Regions from separate parts of the Faecalimonas hominis genome, predicted to be linked through region 2. Evidence: predicted binding sites of a transcription regulator. Region 2 holds the regulator's gene; the other holds the start of a gene.
The links. The regulator Rex, encoded in region 2, represses fermentation and respiration genes when NADH is low (regulators of the CRP and FNR family bind a similar motif). The targets are predictions, from matches to a motif close to ATTGTTAANTANTTAACAAT.
Positions count from the first base shown of each region.

Region 1: rsxC (electron transport complex subunit RsxC) is a predicted target of Rex. The motif match lies at 7,376-7,395, and genes of this name have one in related genera.

Region 1 is NZ_BAAHSH010000036.1:15,421-24,977, reverse strand. It holds gene ACYQ35_RS06900 (sodium ion-translocating decarboxylase subunit beta) at 1-981, shown strand, start outside; gene ACYQ35_RS06895 (oxaloacetate decarboxylase subunit alpha) at 999-2,408, shown strand; gene ACYQ35_RS06890 (MurR/RpiR family transcriptional regulator) at 2,542-3,471, shown strand; gene ACYQ35_RS06885 (BaiN/RdsA family NAD(P)/FAD-dependent oxidoreductase) at 3,472-4,701, shown strand; gene cmk ((d)CMP kinase) at 4,717-5,373, shown strand; gene ispH (4-hydroxy-3-methylbut-2-enyl diphosphate reductase) at 5,384-6,238, shown strand; gene rpsA (30S ribosomal protein S1) at 6,219-7,310, shown strand; gene rsxC (electron transport complex subunit RsxC) at 7,503-8,819, shown strand; gene ACYQ35_RS06860 (RnfABCDGE type electron transport complex subunit D) at 8,838-9,557, shown strand, end outside.
Region 2 is NZ_BAAHSH010000024.1:15,906-25,462, reverse strand. It holds gene alr (alanine racemase) at 1-374, opposite strand, end outside; gene ACYQ35_RS03655 (NAD(P)H-hydrate dehydratase) at 371-1,870, opposite strand; gene ACYQ35_RS03650 (redox-sensing transcriptional repressor Rex) at 1,967-2,611, opposite strand; gene ACYQ35_RS03645 (ABC-F family ATP-binding cassette domain-containing protein) at 2,741-4,657, shown strand; gene ACYQ35_RS03640 (NADP-dependent isocitrate dehydrogenase) at 4,697-5,893, opposite strand; gene ACYQ35_RS03635 (GntR family transcriptional regulator) at 5,913-6,560, opposite strand; gene ACYQ35_RS03630 (DUF1653 domain-containing protein) at 6,674-7,087, opposite strand; gene ftsY (signal recognition particle-docking protein FtsY) at 7,103-8,047, opposite strand; gene smc (chromosome segregation protein SMC) at 8,058-9,557, opposite strand, start outside.

The DNA.
Region 1 (9,557 bases), on a different contig from region 2:
GTAAATATTTATCCGGACATTATGTTGTCGATTGAAGAGTCTTCAAACGGAGTCGGCGGATTGCTGCATTACTTCTATTTATTAGATGAGTGGGCAATTCTTCCATCATTGATTTTTATGGGTGTAGGTGCAATGACAGACTTTGGTCCTCTGATTGCAAACCCGAAAAGTTTCCTTTTGGGAGCAGCTGCACAATTTGGTATTTTTGCAGCATACTTAGGCGCTATGGCGGTGGGATTTTCAGACAAGGCTGCGGCTGCTATTTCCATTATCGGTGGGGCAGACGGACCGACATCTATTTTCCTTGCAGGTAAATTACAGCAGACTGCTATTTTAGGACCAATTGCGGTTGCGGCATATTCTTATATGTCATTAGTTCCTATTATTCAGCCGCCAATTATGAAATTATTGACAACGGAAGAAGAACGTAAAATCAAAATGGAACAGTTGAGACCGGTTTCTCAGTTGGAAAAAATCCTCTTCCCAATCATTATTACAATTGTCGTATCTTTAATTCTTCCTACAACAGCGCCACTTGTTGGTATGCTTATGTTAGGTAACTTGTTTAAAGAATGCGGTGTGGTAAGACAGTTGACGGAAACGGCATCAAATGCACTTATGTATATCGTTGTTATTCTTCTTGGAACATCTGTAGGGGCAACGACAAGTGCGGAAGCATTTTTGAATATGGACACACTCAAAATTGTAGCTTTAGGATTAGTAGCGTTTGCGTTTGGTACGGCGGCAGGTGTGCTGTTCGGTAAATTGATGTGTAAGGTGACCGGCGGAAAAGTAAATCCTCTGATCGGTTCAGCGGGTGTATCGGCAGTGCCTATGGCGGCCAGAGTTTCGCAGAAAGTCGGTGCGGAGGCAGATCCTACAAACTTCTTATTGATGCATGCAATGGGACCAAACGTTGCGGGAGTTATCGGTACTGCTGTTGCAGCCGGAACATTTATGGCGATTTTTGGTGTTAAATAAAGATGGAGGAAATTAGAATGGAAATCGAAAAAAAACCAATTAAAATTACAGAGACAATTTTACGAGACGCACATCAGTCTTTAATTGCAACAAGAATGACTACAGAACAGATGCTTCCAATCGTAGATAAAATGGACAAAGTTGGTTATCATTCAGTAGAGTGCTGGGGTGGAGCGACATTTGACGCATCTCTTCGTTTCTTAAAAGAAGATCCGTGGGAAAGACTTCGTAAATTCCGTGACGGATTTAAAAATACAAAATTACAGATGTTATTCCGTGGACAGAATATTTTAGGATACCGTCCATATGCAGACGATGTAGTGGAATATTTTGTGCAGAAATCAGTTGCAAACGGTATTGACATTATCCGTATTTTTGACTGTTTAAATGATATCCGTAACTTAAAAACGGCAGTAAAAGCTGCTGTAAAAGAAAAAGCAGATGCACAGGTTGCCTTATCGTATACACTTGGTGATGCTTATACATTGGAATACTGGATGGATATTGCAAAGAAAATCGAAGACATGGGGGCTACTTCTATCTGTATTAAAGATATGGCAGGTCTATTAGTTCCATACAAAGCGACAGAGTTGATTACAGCGATGAAAGAGGCTACTTCACTTCCGATTCAGTTGCATACACATTACACATCAGGTGTTGCATCAATGACTTATTTAAAAGCAGTTGAGGCAGGAGTTGACGTGATTGATACGGCTATGTCACCATTTGCCATGGGAACATCACAGCCGGCGACAGAAGTAATGGTAGAAACATTTAAAGGAACACCGTATGACACAGGTTTAGACCAGAATCTTCTTGCAGAAATTGCAGATTATTTCCGTCCGATTCGTGATGAGGCATTGGAATCAGGATTGTTGAATCCGAAAAACTTGGGAGTAAACATTAAAACATTATTATATCAGGTGCCGGGAGGAATGCTTTCTAACCTGACTTCACAGTTGAAAGAACAGGGAGCGGAAGATAAATTCTATGAAGTGCTTGAAGAAGTGCCTAGAGTACGTAAAGACTTAGGTGAGCCGCCACTTGTAACACCATCTTCACAGATTGTTGGAACACAGGCAGTATTTAATGTGCTTATGGGTGAACGTTACAAAATGGCAACAAAAGAAACAAAAGATGTTTTATGCGGAAAATATGGTGCTACAGTAAAACCATTCAATAAAGAAGTACAGAAGAAATGTATCGGAGATGCGGAAGTGATTACATGTCGTCCGGCTGATTTGATTCCTGATGAATTGGATACATTAAAAGATGAGATGAAACAATGGTCACAGCAAGATGAGGACGTATTATCTTATGCGTTATTCCCTCAGGTTGCGACAGACTTCTTCAAATATAGAGAAGCGCAGCAGACAAAAGTGGACCAGAAAGTTGCGGACACTGAAAACGGAAGTTATCCGGTATAATAAAGTTAAAAGAGTTAGCATTTGCTAACTCTTTTGCGTTATGAAAGAAAAACGGAAGAAAAGACTTTTCTTTATTTCTTTAGTTGTGTATAATAAGTTTTTAGGAAAAAGAGAAGGGATACGGAGGCCGAGAATGAACAGCAATAATACGAATGAACTGTTAAGTAAAATAAACGAGAAATATGCAAGATTGAGTAAAGGACAGAAACTGTTGGCGGAATACATTGCTGAAAACTATGACAAGGCAGTGTTTTTGACTGCTGCAAAACTCGGGAAAACGGTGGGGGTAAGTGAGTCTACTGTTGTCCGTTTTGCCACCCAATTGGGATACGACGGATATCCCGGTTTTCAAAAGGCGTTGGAGGAACTGGTAAGAAACAAACTGAATTCCATACAGCGTATGGAAGTGGCTTATGGGAGAATTGCCCAGTCAGAGATATTAGAAACCGTACTGCAATCCGATATAGAAAAAATAAAACTGACTTTGGCAGGCATAGAGCAGGGCGCCTTTGATTTGGCGGTAGATACGATGCTCAATGCGAAACGCATATATATAGTAGGAATCAGAAGTTGTGCGCCTTTGGCAAGTTTTCTTGGGTTTTATCTGAATTTGATTTTTGACAATGTAACGCTGGTCAATACAAACAGTGCAAGTGAAATTTTCGAGCAGTTAATTCGTATTAATGAAGAAGATGTAATCATCGGAATCAGTTTTCCTCGTTATTCAATGCGGACGTTAAAGGCTTTGGAATTTGCAAGTAACCGTAAGGCGAAAGTAATTACACTCACGGACAGCGTACATTCGCCGATGAATTTGTATTCATCATGTAACCTTATAGCGAGAAGTGACATGGCATCTATTGTTGATTCGCTGGTTGCGCCATTGAGTGTGGTAAATGCGCTTGTAGTTGCCCTATGTATGAAAAAGCAGACGGAAGTGATTGATACGTTGGGAACGTTGGAAAAAATATGGGACGAATATCAGGTATATAGCAGCGATGAACTAAATCCGGTAAATGACAAGATGTCACTGAAAAAAGTAGAAAGAGATGGAGAAAAATAGATGAGTAAAGTAGTTGTGATAGGCGGAGGGGCAGCAGGAATGTTTGCTTCTGTTTTTGCGGCGCGAAACGGAAACGAAGTACATCTGTTTGAAAAAAATGAAAAGACGGGCAAGAAACTTTTTATTACGGGAAAAGGCCGCTGCAATATTACGAATGCAGGGGATATGGAAACACTGTTTCAGTCAGTGGTATCAAATCCTAAATTTTTATATAGCAGTTTTTACGGATATACAAATGAAGATGTAATTTCGTTTTTTGAAGAAATTGGAGTGAAAACAAAGATAGAGCGTGGCAACAGAGTGTTTCCGGTGTCAGATCATTCTTCGGACGTTATCAATGGTTTGGAGAGAGAAATGAAAAAACTGGGCGTAAAAGTTCATCTGAATACGAAGGTGAAATCTGTCGAAGGAAACGAAGAAGGATTTCGGGAGATTGTTTTATCAAACGGTGAAAAAGTAACAGCGGACGCATGCATTGTGGCTACGGGAGGCTGCTCGTATCAGCCTACAGGTTCCACGGGAGACGGTTATCGTATGGCGGAGAGTGTGGGACATACGGTTACGGAAGTATATCCGGCGTTAGTTCCCCTAGAGATTAAGGAAGATTTCGTGGGAGAACTGCAGGGACTTTCTCTTAGAAATGTGGAAGCGACAATCTATGACGGGAAAAAAGAAATTTACAGTGATTTTGGAGAAATGCTGTTCACCCATTATGGAGTGAGCGGCCCTTTGATGCTCAGTGCCAGCAGTTATATTACGAAAAAACTGCAGGACAGAGAGATGAAATTGGTGATAGATCTAAAGCCTGCGTTATCCGAAGAACAGTTAAATCAAAGAGTGTTAAGAGATTTTGAAGAGAATAAAAATAAGCAGTTTAGAAATGCAATCACTAAGTTGTTTCCGGCAAAGTTAATACCGGTTATGGTTATGTTAAGCGGAATAGATGCGGAAAAGAAAGTAAATGAAGTTTCAAAAGAAGAACGCATGGAGTTTGTTCGTCTGATTAAGCATTTTACGCTGACAATTAACGGGACAAGGTCTTTTAGGGAGGCCATCATTACGCAGGGCGGCGTGAAAACGAAAGAAGTAAATCCGGCAACGATGGAATCAAAACTGGTTCCAAATCTGTACTTTGTAGGAGAAGTGCTGGATTTAGATGCCCTGACGGGCGGGTTTAACCTGCAGATAGCATGGTCTACGGCATATATGGCCGGAAGCAGTATTTGGTAAGAAGGGAGAAGGAGAATGGGATATAATATAGCAATCGATGGTCCTGCGGGAGCGGGAAAAAGTACAATAGCAAAAAAAGTGGCAAAAAAATTAGGGTATATTTATGTAGATACGGGTGCATTGTATAGAGGAATGGCGGTTTATTTTTTAGAAAACGGAGTGTCCGCCGATGAAACGGAACAGATAGGAAAGATGTGCAGACAGGCTGTTGTGACATTGGGATATGAAGACGGAGTACAGCAGGTATACTTAAATGGAGAGAACATTACGGCAAAACTTCGGGAAGAAGAAGTAGGTAAAATGGCGTCTGTCAGTTCTGCAATAAAAGAAGTCAGACTCCAATTATTGGAATTACAGAGAGACTTGGCTGCCAAAGAAAATGTTGTTATGGACGGAAGAGACATTGGAACGAATGTGCTTCCACAGGCGGAGACGAAAATCTACCTGACGGCAAGTGTGGAGACAAGAGCAAAAAGAAGATTTTTAGAACTGCAGGAAAAGGGTGTTCCGTGTGTGTTGGAAGAGATAGCCAAAGATATTGAAGACAGAGACTACAGAGATATGAACAGAGATGTGGCGCCGCTAAAGCAGGCGGAAGATGCGGTTTATATTGATTCTTCTGAAATGTCCATAGATGAAGTCGTTGCAGAAATATTAAAATATTGTAAATAAAGGTGAGAAAATGGAAATAAAAGTGGCAAAGACGGCCGGATTTTGCTTTGGAGTAAAAAGAGCCGTGGAAACGGTGTATGATCAGGTTGAAAAAGAAAAAGGCAAACAGATTTACACTTACGGACCGATTATTCACAATGATGAAGTTGTAAAAGATATGCAAAAAAGAGGAGTGAAGGTGATTCAGACGGAGGAAGAACTGGAAAACCTGGAGAATGGCGTAGTTATCATACGTTCTCATGGCGTGCCGAAAAGAATTTATGATAAACTGGCAGAGAAAAATATTGCGTGCGTAGATGCAACATGCCCTTTTGTTAAGAAAATTCATAATATTGTAAAAAGGGAGAGCGAAGCGGGCAGCCAGATTGTGATTATCGGAAATAATGAACACCCCGAAGTTGAAGGGATTAAAGGGTGGTCAACTTCTCCGGTTACGGTTATTCAAACGATGGAAGATGTGAACAATTTTGAGCCTGATAGGTCTGGGAAGGTGTGCATTGTATCACAAACGACATTTAATTACAAGAAATTTGAAGAATTAGTTGAAATTATTTCTAAAAAGCGTTATGATATAAGTGTTTTAAATACGATTTGTAATGCGACTACCGAGCGTCAGACCGAGGCGAGAAGCATTGCAGAGGGCGTAGATGCTATGATAGTTATCGGTGATAAGCATAGTTCTAATACCCAGAAATTATTTGAAATATGTGATAAAGCATGTAACAATACGTACTATATTCAGACACTTGACGATTTGGATTTGAATCAATTGGGGTCGGCAAAAACGGTAGGTATTACAGCAGGGGCGTCAACGCCTAATAATATAATTGAGGAGGTTCAAAATAATGTCAGAATTAACTTTTGAACAAATGTTAGAAGAGTCTTTAAAAACAATACGTAATGGAGAGGTCGTAGATGGTACTGTAATCGATGTAAAGCCAGATGAAATCATCTTGAATATAGGGTATAAAGCAGACGGTATTATTACAAGAAGCGAATATACAAATGAGCCAAACGTTGATTTGACAACTTTAGTATCAGTTGGTGATACGATGACTGTTAAAGTATTGAAAGTAAATGACGGAGAAGGTCAAGTGTTGTTAACATATAAGAGATTAGCAGCAGAAAAAGGTAATGAAAGATTAAAAGAAGCTTTTGAAAACAAAGAAGTATTAAAAGCGACAGTAAATCAGATTTTAGGCGGCGGATTAAGCGTTGTTGTTGATGAAGCAAGAGTATTCATTCCTGCAAGTTTAGTATCTGATACATATGAAAAAGATTTAAGCAAATATCAGGGACAGGAAATTGAATTTGTTATCAGCGAATTTAATCCAAGAAGAAACCGTGTAATCGGTGACAGAAGACAACTTTTAGTTGCAGAGAAAGCAAAATTACAGGAAGAATTATTTGCAAACCTTAAAGTGGGAGATGTTGTCGAAGGAACTGTTAAAAATGTAACAGATTTCGGTGCATTTATCGACTTGGGCGGAGTAGACGGATTATTACACATCTCTGAAATGTCATGGGGAAGAGTTGAAAATCCAAAGAAAGTATTCCAGGTAGGCGAAACAATCAAAGTTCTTGTAAAAGATATTAATGATACAAAAGTTGCGTTAAGTTTGAAATTCCCTGAGACAAATCCATGGGCAAACGCAGAAGAAAAATATGCTGTAGGAACAGAAGTTACAGGTAAAGTGGCAAGAATGACAAACTTTGGTGCATTTGTTGAATTAGCACCGGGCGTAGATGCTTTACTTCACGTTTCTCAGATTTCTAAAGTACACGTAGAAAAACCGGCAGATGTTTTAAACGTAGGACAGGAAATCACAGCAAAAATCGTAGACCTTAACGTAGCAGACAAAAAAATCAGTTTAAGCATGAAGGCTCTTGAAACAGAGGAAACAGCAGAAGAAACAGAAGAATCTGTTGAGGAATAGGATAGGGCTGGAGTAGAGATACATAAAAAATAGGGACGGAAGTCTCTATTTTTTATGTGAAAAAATATGTTAAAAATTCATCAAGATGTATATTAAAATATACAATCATTTGTAGTGAGTTACTAGAATTATATAAAAAATTCTTGTATGATATACATAAAGGATTGAAAACAAATGAAAGGAAGAGATAAAATGAAACTTTTAACATTTAAAGGAGGAATTCACCCTGATGATGGAAAGCAACTGGCAAAAGATAAGAAAATTGTCAGTATACTGCCAAAAGAAGAATTGGTTTACCCACTTTCACAGCATATTGGCGCACCGGCAAAACCTGTCGTGAAAGCGGGAGACAGAGTTTTGAAAGGGCAGAAGATAGCAGAAGCGGGAGGATTTGTTTCTGCGTCAATATTTGCATCTGTGTCAGGTGAAGTGAAAGGGATTGAAAAGCGTTTTAATCCTTCAGGAGCGAAAGTAGATTCGATTGTTGTGGAAAATGATTTTCAATATGAAGAAGTTTCGTATCTTCCGGTGAAACCTCTTGAGGAGATGACAAAGGAAGAGATAATTGATCGAATTAAAGAAGCGGGAATAGTGGGAATGGGAGGTGCAGGTTTCCCTACTCATGTAAAATTATCTCCGAAAGAGCCGGAAAAAATAGACTATGTCATTGCGAACTGTGCGGAATGTGAACCGTATATTACTGCGGATTATAGAAGAATGTTAGAAAATCCTGAAGAATTGATCAGCGGAATGCGTGTTGTATTAAGTATATTTCCACAGGCGAAAGGAATTTTCGGTGTGGAAGATAACAAACCGGATTGCATTGAAAAATTGAGAAAACTGACGGAGAAAGAGTCGAGAATGGAAGTAAAGGCATTAAAGACAAAGTATCCGCAGGGTGCGGAACGACAGTTAATCTTTGCCACAACGGGAAGAGCAATCAATTCTTCCATGCTTCCGGCAGATGCAGGCTGTGTAGTGGATAATGTGGAAACAATGATTGCCATTCATACAGCAGTTGTCGAAGGGAAAGCGGTTACGGAAAGAATCGTAACGTTAAGTGGAGATGCGGTAAAAGAACCGGGTAACTTCAAAGTGTTGTTCGGGACAAATCATCAGGAAGTGATTGAAGCGGGAGGAGGATTTAAAAATCCGCCTGAGAAAATCATTTCAGGAGGTCCGATGATGGGATTTGCCATGTTTACTACAGACACTCCAATTACAAAAACTTCATCATCTATTTTGGGATTTACGAAAGATGAGGTAAAGGCGAATGAGCCTACTGCCTGCATTAATTGCGGACGATGTGTGGAAGTCTGTCCAAGCCGTATTATTCCTTCAAGACTTGCAGATTTGGCGGAGCGTCACGATGAAGAAGGATTTAAAAAACTGGAAGGGCTTGAGTGTATAGAATGTGGTTCGTGCAGTTATGTATGTCCGGCAAAACGGCAGTTAAAACAGTCCATTGGAACAATGAGAAAAATTGCGTTGGCAAATAGAAAAAAATAAAGGAAGAGGTGACGAAAAGTGAGTGAACAATTTAATGTATCGTCTTCACCACATATACGTTCAAAAACAACAACAGCAAATATTATGTTATGCGTAGTGCTGGCACTATTACCTGCCACAGCATTCGGAGTTTATAATTTCGGAGTACAGGCGTTGGGTGTCGTATTGATTACGGTAGGTTCAGCGGTGCTTACGGAGTACATTTATGAGAAACTGATGCACAAAAAAGTGACGATTTGTGATTTCAGTGCGGCAGTAACCGGATTACTATTAGCACTGAATCTTCCGCCTACAGCACCGTGGTGGCTCTGTGTTCTTGGAAGTGTTTTTGCTATTTTAATCGTAAAACAACTTTTTGGCGGATTGGGACAGAACTTTATGAACCCTGCATTGGCAGCCAGATGTTTTCTTCTCATTTCCTTTACGGGAAGAATGACAACATTTGTATATAATGATGCGGTGACAAGTCCAACACCTTTGGCGGCATTAAAAGCAGGTGAAGATGTAAATCTTAAAGATATGTTTATTGGAAATATTGCAGGAACAATCGGTGAGACTTCAGTAATCGCTATTTTAATAGGAGCGATATTCCTGCTTGTTATGGGAATTATTCAGATTCGCATTCCTCTTACATATATTGTAACATTTGTTATTTTTCTTATTTTATTTAGTGGACACGGGTTTGATGTCAACTACATTGCCGCACATCTTTGCGGAGGCGGATTAATGCTTGGCGCA
Region 2 (9,557 bases):
GCGGTTTTCCCTTCTCTTCTTGCCATATATGAAATTTCTTTTGCCATTTCTTCCGTATATACATTCATGCGGATATCGTTATCCAGCATTTCTAAATACTGATCAGGGAAAATGCACCCAAGCACAAGTATCGGTTTTTGAATTCCTTCTGTGCGGAGAACAACAGCCTCATCTAGTGTTGCCACCGCAAACCCCCAAATATAATCATATTTTTCAAGAACTTCCGCAACCTGAATTGCGCCGTGTCCATAGCCGTCACTTTTGATAACCGCCATGATTTTTGTGTCTCCGTCTATTCTCTGTTTCATTTGTTCCATATTATATGTCACTGCATCTAGATCAATTTTGGCATATACTCTGCTGTAAGTTTTCATCTTGTCTGCTCCTTCTCAAGTTTTCTCATTACATGGCTGATTGCATCAAGCAAATCATTTGCCAGTACACTGTAGCTTCCTTTTTCTTTCTGAGCGTAATCGCCACATAATCCATGTACATAAACGCCAATTTCACATGCATCTTTGCATTTCATTTTCTGTGCCAGAAATCCTACAATTATTCCGGCAAGCACATCTCCCGCTCCCGCTTTTGCCATTGCATGGTTCCCGGTTGTATTTATATAAATATCTTCTCCGTCAGCCGCCACAAATGTCCTTGCATCTTTCATTGCACAGACAATCGGATATTCTCTCACAAAATTCTTTAATACGGTGATTTTATTTTTCTGCACCTCTTCCACACTACACTGAAGCAGTCTTGACATCTCTTTTAAGTGTGGCGTAAGTATAACCTGCTTTTTATGTTCCAAAAGAGATAAATCTTCCGCCAAAAGAGTAAGTCCGTCCCCGTCAATCACAGATGGAATTTTCGCATACTGTATCGCATATGTAAATATTTTTTCAGACAGGTCACTTTTCCCGAGCCCCGAGCCGATTAAAAGGACATCACTCCGGTCAAACAATTGTTTCAACTGATTTTCATTAAATGTTTCGTAAGTGGAAATAATGGCTTCAGGAAGTGCCTGCTGCAAAATTACACGGTTATCCTCATGCGTATAAATCTGTACAAGTCCTGCACCTGCCGAGTAAGCCGCCTTTGCGTTCAAATAGGCTGCACCTGCCATTCCTTTGCTGCCCGCTATAATGAGTACTTTGCCAAATGTTCCTTTATTACCATTAGGGTTTCTCTTTGGCAGGGAAACGTCTTTATCTTCTCTGTCGTAAGTATAAAGTTTTTGTCCCGCAGGAAGTGCTTCCGATGAAATGCCGATGTCCGCGACGTAAATTTTTCCTGCATATTGCCGCCCTTTTTCAAACAACATTCCTATTTTTTCAAAAGCAAAACACACTGTAAAATCTGCACGGAAAGCACAGCCTTTTATTTCTCCGGTCGTATCGCATATTCCGGTTGGAATATCCACTGCGACTTTCGTTCCGTTCATCTCGTTTAACTGCTCGATTACCTCCTTATATTTTCCTGAGACATCTCTTTTCAATCCGATTCCCAAAAGGGCATCTATAATAACACTATATTCTTTTTTCTCCAATGTGTTTCCAATAGATATGCCGTAATTTTCTGCTATAGTGTATTGTCTTTTATTCTCCTCACTTGCGGTTTCTTTATTTCCCATATAACAAACATTCACATGTATGCCCTTTAAATAAAGAAGACGTGCAATGGCAAGACCATCGCCACCATTGTTTCCCGATCCGCAAACGATCAATGTCTTTGAACAGTCTACATTATTTTGTTCAAGTATTTCCACAACTTTAAGCGCTGCTCTCTCCATCAAAACGCAGGAAGGTACGCCCATCTGTTCAATGGTATACCGATCTGCATATTGCATCTCTTCACCTGTTAATACATATCTCATCTTACCCCTCCTGATTCTGACCGAATTTTTTCTCAGAAGAAAACAACGCATAGAAAAAGGCGGATTCCCACACTTCCACTATACGTTGTTTCGCTGTTATTCTGTATGTTCTTTGTTATAACGGCTGAGATTATATGATAATCTCATAAGACTTTCCGACAAATGTACGTTTTCCACAATGACATTCTTCGGTAAATCTAAATCTGTATGCGCAAAATTCCAAATTGCACGCACACCGTTATCTACCAAAAATTTCGCAACTTCAACCGCTTTTGCCTTCGGGATTGTGAGAACGGCTATATCAATATTGTGTTCATTGATAAAATCTTTCAATTCGTCCATCATGCGAATTGGGACTCCGCGAATAGATACACCCGAAAGTCTTGGATTCACATCAAAAATACCTTTAAAAATAAACCCTCTTCTCTCAAATGAAGTATAATTTGCCAGTGCCTGTCCAAGATTACCTGCACCGATTATAATCATATTATGATCTATATCCAATCCCAAAATCTTGCCGATTTCTGTATATAAATATTTTACATTATATCCATATCCCTGCTGTCCGAATCCGCCAAAATTGTTCAAATCCTGACGTATCTGGGAAGCGGTTACCTGCATTCTTCTGCTCAATTCATTTGAAGAAATACGCCCTACATTGTCTTCAAGTAGTTCTCCTAAGTATCTGTAGTATCTAGGCAATCTGCGTATTACTGCCTGAGAAATTTCTCTTTCTTCCACTGCACTTCACCTTCCAATCTGTTCTACGCAATATTATATAGAATAGTTCCGATAAAGTCAATTTTTTAGTTGTATTTTGCAGTATTTGAGTATAATATAAAGGATATGAGTTATTTTGGGAGGTTTATTATGATTTTAGCATGTCATAATCTTAATAAAGCATTTGGAGAACAGATCATCGTCAAAGATGGTTCTTTTCATATAGAGGAACATGAAAAAGCAGCCTTGATTGGCTTAAACGGAGCGGGAAAATCAACTATTTTGAAAATGATTATGGGCGAATTGCCTGTTGACAGCGGTGAGATTATTCTTGCAAAAGGTAAAACAATCGGTTACCTTTCACAACATCAGAAATTGGAAAGCGGAAATACTATTTACGAAGAAGTAAAAACAGCAAAATCTGATATTATCACTTTGGAAAATCAAATTCGCTCCATCGAACTGGAATTAAAGCATCTCACAGGGGAAGAACTTGAGAAACGTTTACAGACATATCATCATCTTACCGCTTCCTTTGAGCGTGCCAACGGATATGCTTATGAAAGTGAAATAACAGGTGTTTTAAAAGGTCTTGGTTTTTCGGAGGAAGACTTTGGGAAATCTGTGGATACGCTTTCTGGCGGACAGAAAACGAGGGTTTCTTTGGGTAAACTCCTTTTAACAAAACCGGATATTCTTCTTCTCGATGAGCCGACGAACCATTTGGACTTAAATTCAATCGCATGGCTGGAAACGTATCTTTCCAACTATCAGGGCGCCGTACTTATCGTGTCCCATGACCGTTACTTCTTAAATCGCGTCGTGACAAAAGTTATTGAAGTGGAACAGGGCAATATTATGATGTTTTTAGGCAACTATACTGCATTTGCCCAGAAGAAGAAACTTGTCCGCGAAGCAAAATTAAAAGAATATATGAAGCAGCAACAGGAAATCAAACATCAGGAAGCAGTTATTGAAAAACTTCGTTCTTTTAACCGGGAAAAGTCCATTCGCCGTGCGGAGAGCCGTGAGAAAATGTTGGACAAGATGACTTTGGTGGAAAAACCTACGGAGGTTACGTCAGAATTTCACATTTCCCTCGAACCTTCCTGTGTAAGCGGAAACGATGTGTTGACCGTAGAGCATTTAAGCAAGTCATTCGGAGCATTGAAACTGTTTCAGGATATTAGTTTTGAAATTAAACGCGGAGAACACGTTGCCGTTATCGGCGATAACGGAACGGGAAAGACAACTCTTTTAAAGATTTTAAACGAGGTACAGCCGGCAGACAGCGGTGTATTTACTTTAGGAACAAACGTACATATCGGATACTATGATCAGGAACATCACGTTTTGCATATGGAAAAAACAATTTTTGATGAAATTTCAGATGATTATCCGACTTTGACAAATACACAGATACGAAATACTCTCGCCGCTTTCCTTTTCACAGGCGATGATGTATATAAACAGATTAAAGATTTAAGTGGTGGGGAACGAGGACGTGTATCTCTTGCAAAATTAATGCTTTCCGAAGCAAACTTTTTGATTTTGGACGAACCTACAAACCATTTGGATATTACATCAAAAGAAATTTTGGAAAAAGCATTGAACGATTACAGCGGAACAATCTTATATGTATCCCACGACCGTTACTTTATCAATCAGACGGCAACCCGTATTCTCGACTTAGTGAATCATACATTTGTCAATTATATTGGAAACTATGATTACTATTTGGAGAAAAAAGAAGAATTAACCGCTGCTTACACAAATGTAAATACAGACACTCTTTCTGCTTCCGCACCGACGGAATCGGAAACAAAACTGGACTGGAAGGCACAGAAAGAACAGCAGGCAAAAGAACGTAAAAGACAAAATGATTTACGAAAAACAGAAGAACGTATTTCTGCTCTGGAGGAACGTGACGGTGAAATTGATGAACTGATGACACAGGAAGATGTGTATACCAATTCCGTTAAATGCCGTGAACTTTCCGAAGAGAAAGCAAACATTATGCAGGAGTTGGAACTTCTGTATGAGAAATGGGAAGAACTGGCGGAATAGGAAAAGGCAAACCTCTAAAATTGGGTTTGCCTTTTTCTCTTATAACAACTCAGCAATCGCCTGAATGAATTCCTCACTGTTTAGCACAGTCGGATTTGGAATAGATGTAATCAACGCCAAATCTTTCGTCATCTTACCACTCTCAATGGTATCAAGGGTTGCTTTTTCCAACTTATCTGCAAACTGCATTAATTCTTTATTATTATCCAATTCACCACGTTTACGCAATGCTCCCGTCCACGCAAAAATAGTTGCCACAGAATTTGTCGATGTTTCTTCCCCTTTTAAATGTTTGTAGTAATGTCTTTGTACTGTACCGTGAGCCGCCTCATATTCATAGTATCCTTCAGGGGAAACTAAAACAGAAGTCATCATTGCCAGTGAACCGAATGCTGAAGAAACCATATCACTCATTACATCACCATCATAATTTTTACAAGCCCATATAAATCCGCCTTCTGCTTTCATCACTCTTGCTACTGCATCATCAATCAATGTATAAAAATATTCTATACCGCATTCTTTAAATTTTGCATCATATTCTTTCTCATAAATTTCCTGAAAAATATCTTTAAATGTGTGGTCGTATTTTTTGGAAATAGTATCTTTTGTGGCAAACCATAAATCCTGTTTTGTTTCTAACGCATAATTAAAACAACTTCTCGCAAAACTCTCAATAGAATCATCGGTATTATGTATTCCCTGTGCGATTCCCGCTCCGTTAAACTGATGAATTAATTCTCTTTTTTCCGTTCCGTCCTCTGCTGTATAAACTAATTCTACTTTGCCCGGTGCGTCAATAATCATCTCTGTATTTTTATACACGTCTCCATAAGCATGTCTTGCCAGTGTGATTGGTTTCTTCCAATTTTTTACACATGGTTCAATTCCCTTTACAACAATCGGTGCACGAAAAACCGTTCCGTCTAACATAGCGCGAATAGTTCCGTTCGGGCTTTTCCACATTTCTTTTAAATTATACTCTGTCATACGTGCTGCATTTGGTGTGATAGTAGCGCATTTAACGGCAACACCGTATTTTTTTGTCGCATTTGCAGAATCAATGGTAACTTGGTCATTTGTTGCATTACGGTTTTCCAAACCTAAATCATAATACTCTGTTTTTAAATCAATGTACGGAAGTAATAAAGTGTCTTTGATCATCTTCCAAAGAATACGTGTCATTTCATCTCCGTCCATCTCAACGAGCGGGGTAGTCATTTTAATTTTTTCCATTTCAGTGTCCTCCTTTTTATTAAAACCCGTGCTTTTCTAAGTTCTCTAATACACATTTCATATGCTCGGTTATCAGCTCCCCTGCAAGCAGTTTATCTTTCTTTTTAATTGCTTCCAAAATTGCCTTATGCTCTGCGACTGATTTTTCTAACCGCCCTTCCGTCTTCACCGAATACACTCTCGCAAACTGCACATATTGATATAAATCAGATAAAATGTGTTTCAATATTTTACTGCCACATGCTTCATATAAAATACGATGAAATTTTCCGTCTAATATAGCCATTTTATCCGTACCGGATTTTTTCAGATGAAATTCCGATAATAAAATAATTTCTTCCAACTCATTCATATCTTCCTGTGTAATATTGTCAATCACCCATTCCGTACATAAATTTTCCAAAAGGGAGCGGATTATAAAAATATCATGTATATCTTTCTTGCTGATTCCCGTCACATAAGTTCCTTTATTCCGAATTGTTTTAACAAGTCCTTCCAGTTCTAGTTTTTTGAACGCCTCACGTACAGGAGTTCTGCTGACACCCAATTCTTTTCCAATTGTCATTTCTCTTAATTCATCATTTTCCTGATAAACACCGGATAAAATATCATTACGCAATTTGTGAAACACTTTTTCACTCAATGAATATCCTTTATCCTTTTCCATTTGTTTCACTCTCCACAACTCTATTTTTGTATAATTGTATACAATTATACAAAATCTGTCAAGAGAATAAAAAATCCCCCTTACCACTTTCGTGATAAAGAGGAATTTCATCTCTAGTGAAGTCTTCCGCCTTCATATTTCATTTTCATTCTGATAAAATGTAAAAGCTCCTGATATCGCATCTCCATGGAAGTTTCTTTCTCGGCAAAATCCATACTCTGTGCCGCGATACTCATAAACTTTTCTGTAATATCCTTCTTATGTTTCTGCAAAAAATATAATTTCTGCTCATTTTCAACTATATCAAGAAAATCTTCAATCAGACGCATATCTTCATCAGAAACTTTTTCCATTTCCTTTATAAAAGAAACAAGAGTTCTTACATACACTTTTTCTTCCTTGTCATTTTCTTTATAGACAACCATTTCTTCCCCTGTCTGAAAATCTGTTGCCAATTCCATAACCTGACATTGTTTTCCTTCCGGAAATCTGTAACATTCCCCTTTCGTTACCGTTTTATACTCCATGTCTATTTCCCCTTTCTATCTGTCAGATGATTCATCTGTATAAAACAGCGCATTAACAAATTCGTCGGAATCGAATTTCTGAAGGTCGTCTATAGATTCCCCTACACCGATATATTTTACCGGTATTTTTAATTCTGATTGAATGGCCACTGCAATACCGCCTTTAGCGCTTCCGTCCATCTTAGTCAATACAATTCCGGTAATATCCGCTACTTCATTAAATTCTCTTGCCTGTGCAAGGGCATTCTGTCCTGTTGTACCGTCCAAAACAACTAATGTTTCTCTGTACGCTTCAGGATACTCGCGTTCAAGGACGCGGTTGATTTTCTTTAATTCTTCCATAAGATTTTTCTTATTGTGAAGCCTTCCTGCCGTATCACAGAGAAGTACGTCAGCGTGACGCGCCTTCGCTGCGGCAACCGCATCATATACGATAGCTGCAGGGTCTGCACCGTCCTGTCCTCCAATCAATTCCGCATCTGCTCTTCTCGCCCACTCTACAAGTTGTTCGCCTGCTGCGGCACGGAATGTATCGGCAGCAGCCAATACGACCTTTTTATTGTTTGCACGAAGTTTCCCTGCAAGTTTTCCTATGGTAGTTGTCTTTCCTACCCCATTCACACCAATGACAAGAACGACAGATGTTCTGTCCTCAAATTCATATGCTGTTTCACCTACACGCATCTGTTCCTTAATACTGTCGATAAGAAGTTGCTTGCATTCCATTGGCTCTTTAATTCTCTGCTCTTTTACTTTTGCACGCAAATCATCTAAAACGGCATAGGTCGCCTGTACACCTAAATCGCCCATAATAAGCACTTCTTCCAGTTCCTCGTAAAATTCCTCATCAATTTTAGAAAATCCGTTAAAAATACTGTCCATACTTGAAACGATACTGTCTCTTGTCTTGGTCAGTCCGGAAACTAACCGTTTAAAAAATCCTTTTTTTTCTTCACCCATAATATTTCTCCTATTTTGTTAAGTCCTTTTCCAATAAATCTACGGAAACAAGGGTTGAAACTCCCTTCTCCTGCATAGTAATGCCGTACAGTCTGTCTGCGGCAGTCATTGTTCCCCGTCTGTGGGTAATGACAATAAACTGTGTGTTCTTTGTGAGTTTATGAAGATATTGCGCAAATCTTGTTACATTTGAATCATCAAGCGCTGCTTCAATCTCGTCCAAAAGACAGAACGGTGACGGTTTTAAATTTTGAATGGCGAATAACAGGGAAATTGCCGTCAACGCTTTTTCCCCACCGGATAACTGCATCATATTTTGCAGTTTCTTTCCCGGAGGCTGCGCAATAATCCGTATGCCTGCTTCCAATATATCTTCGTCTTCCATCAATTCAAGAGTGCCTTTTCCTCCGCCAAATAACTGCTTAAACACTTTATCAAATTCACTTGCAATCTCCTTGAAACGCTCTGCAAACTGTTTCCTCATGGCAGTGTCTAATTCTTCGATAATCTGAATGAGAGTTTCCTTTGCCTCCACCAAGTCATCATATTGTGTTTTTAAAAAGTCATATCTTTCGGATACGTTTTTGTAATCTTCTATCGCATTTACATTGACTGAACCTAAACCTCGAATTTCCGACTTCAAAAGTTGAATCTGACGTTTTATCTCGGATAAATCCGTAAAAGTCTCATTTCGCAGTTCTCTGGCCTTACTGTAGGTGATCTCATATTCTTCCCACATATAGTTAATCTGTTTTTCTAAAGTCTCTTCAAAAGTTTCTTTTTTACTGTTTAAGCGGAAACTTTCTTTATCCAAATCAGACATATGTTTGGAAAGTTCTTCCCTTTTTGTTAAAAAGTCCTTATTTTTCTGTGTTAAAATTTCTTTTTCCTGACTTAAATTTTGAATCTTCAATTCAATCTCTTCAAACAACTCTTTTGAATTGGTTATAGTTGTCCGGATTTCCTCAATCTGTTTCTCTTTCTCTCCAATTTCCAAAGAAGAATTTTCTTTATTCTGTCTCAACTGCTCCAGTTCTTCACCGAATTTAGCCATTTCTTCATGTATACGGGAAAGATTTTCAAGAATAAATTCATTTTTCTGCTCTAAATTTGCCAATGTCAGATGAATGCTCTCAGCCCTCTGCATTGTCTCGTTCTCTGAAACTTTTTCCTTCTCTAAAAGCAACTGTTGTTCCTCTATCTTTTTATTCAGTTCTCTTTCCAATTTTTCAGAAGTATCCAACTCAATCATGATAGATTCCTGATTTTCCAAAAGTTCTGCAGCCTGTTCTTCCAGTTCTTTTCCTTCCCGGTGCATATCTCCCGTCATCTTCAAAATATTTTCTTTTTTGGTATTTGCCTGGTTCAGATTCATCTTCAGTGTATTTTGAATGACGTATTTTTTTTGCAGTTTTTGATTGTTCTCTTCAATTTTTTCATAGCAGCCTGCCCGCTCCTGTTTTATCACTGCAATTTCTTTTTCCATGACAGTCATTTCTTTCTTTAACTG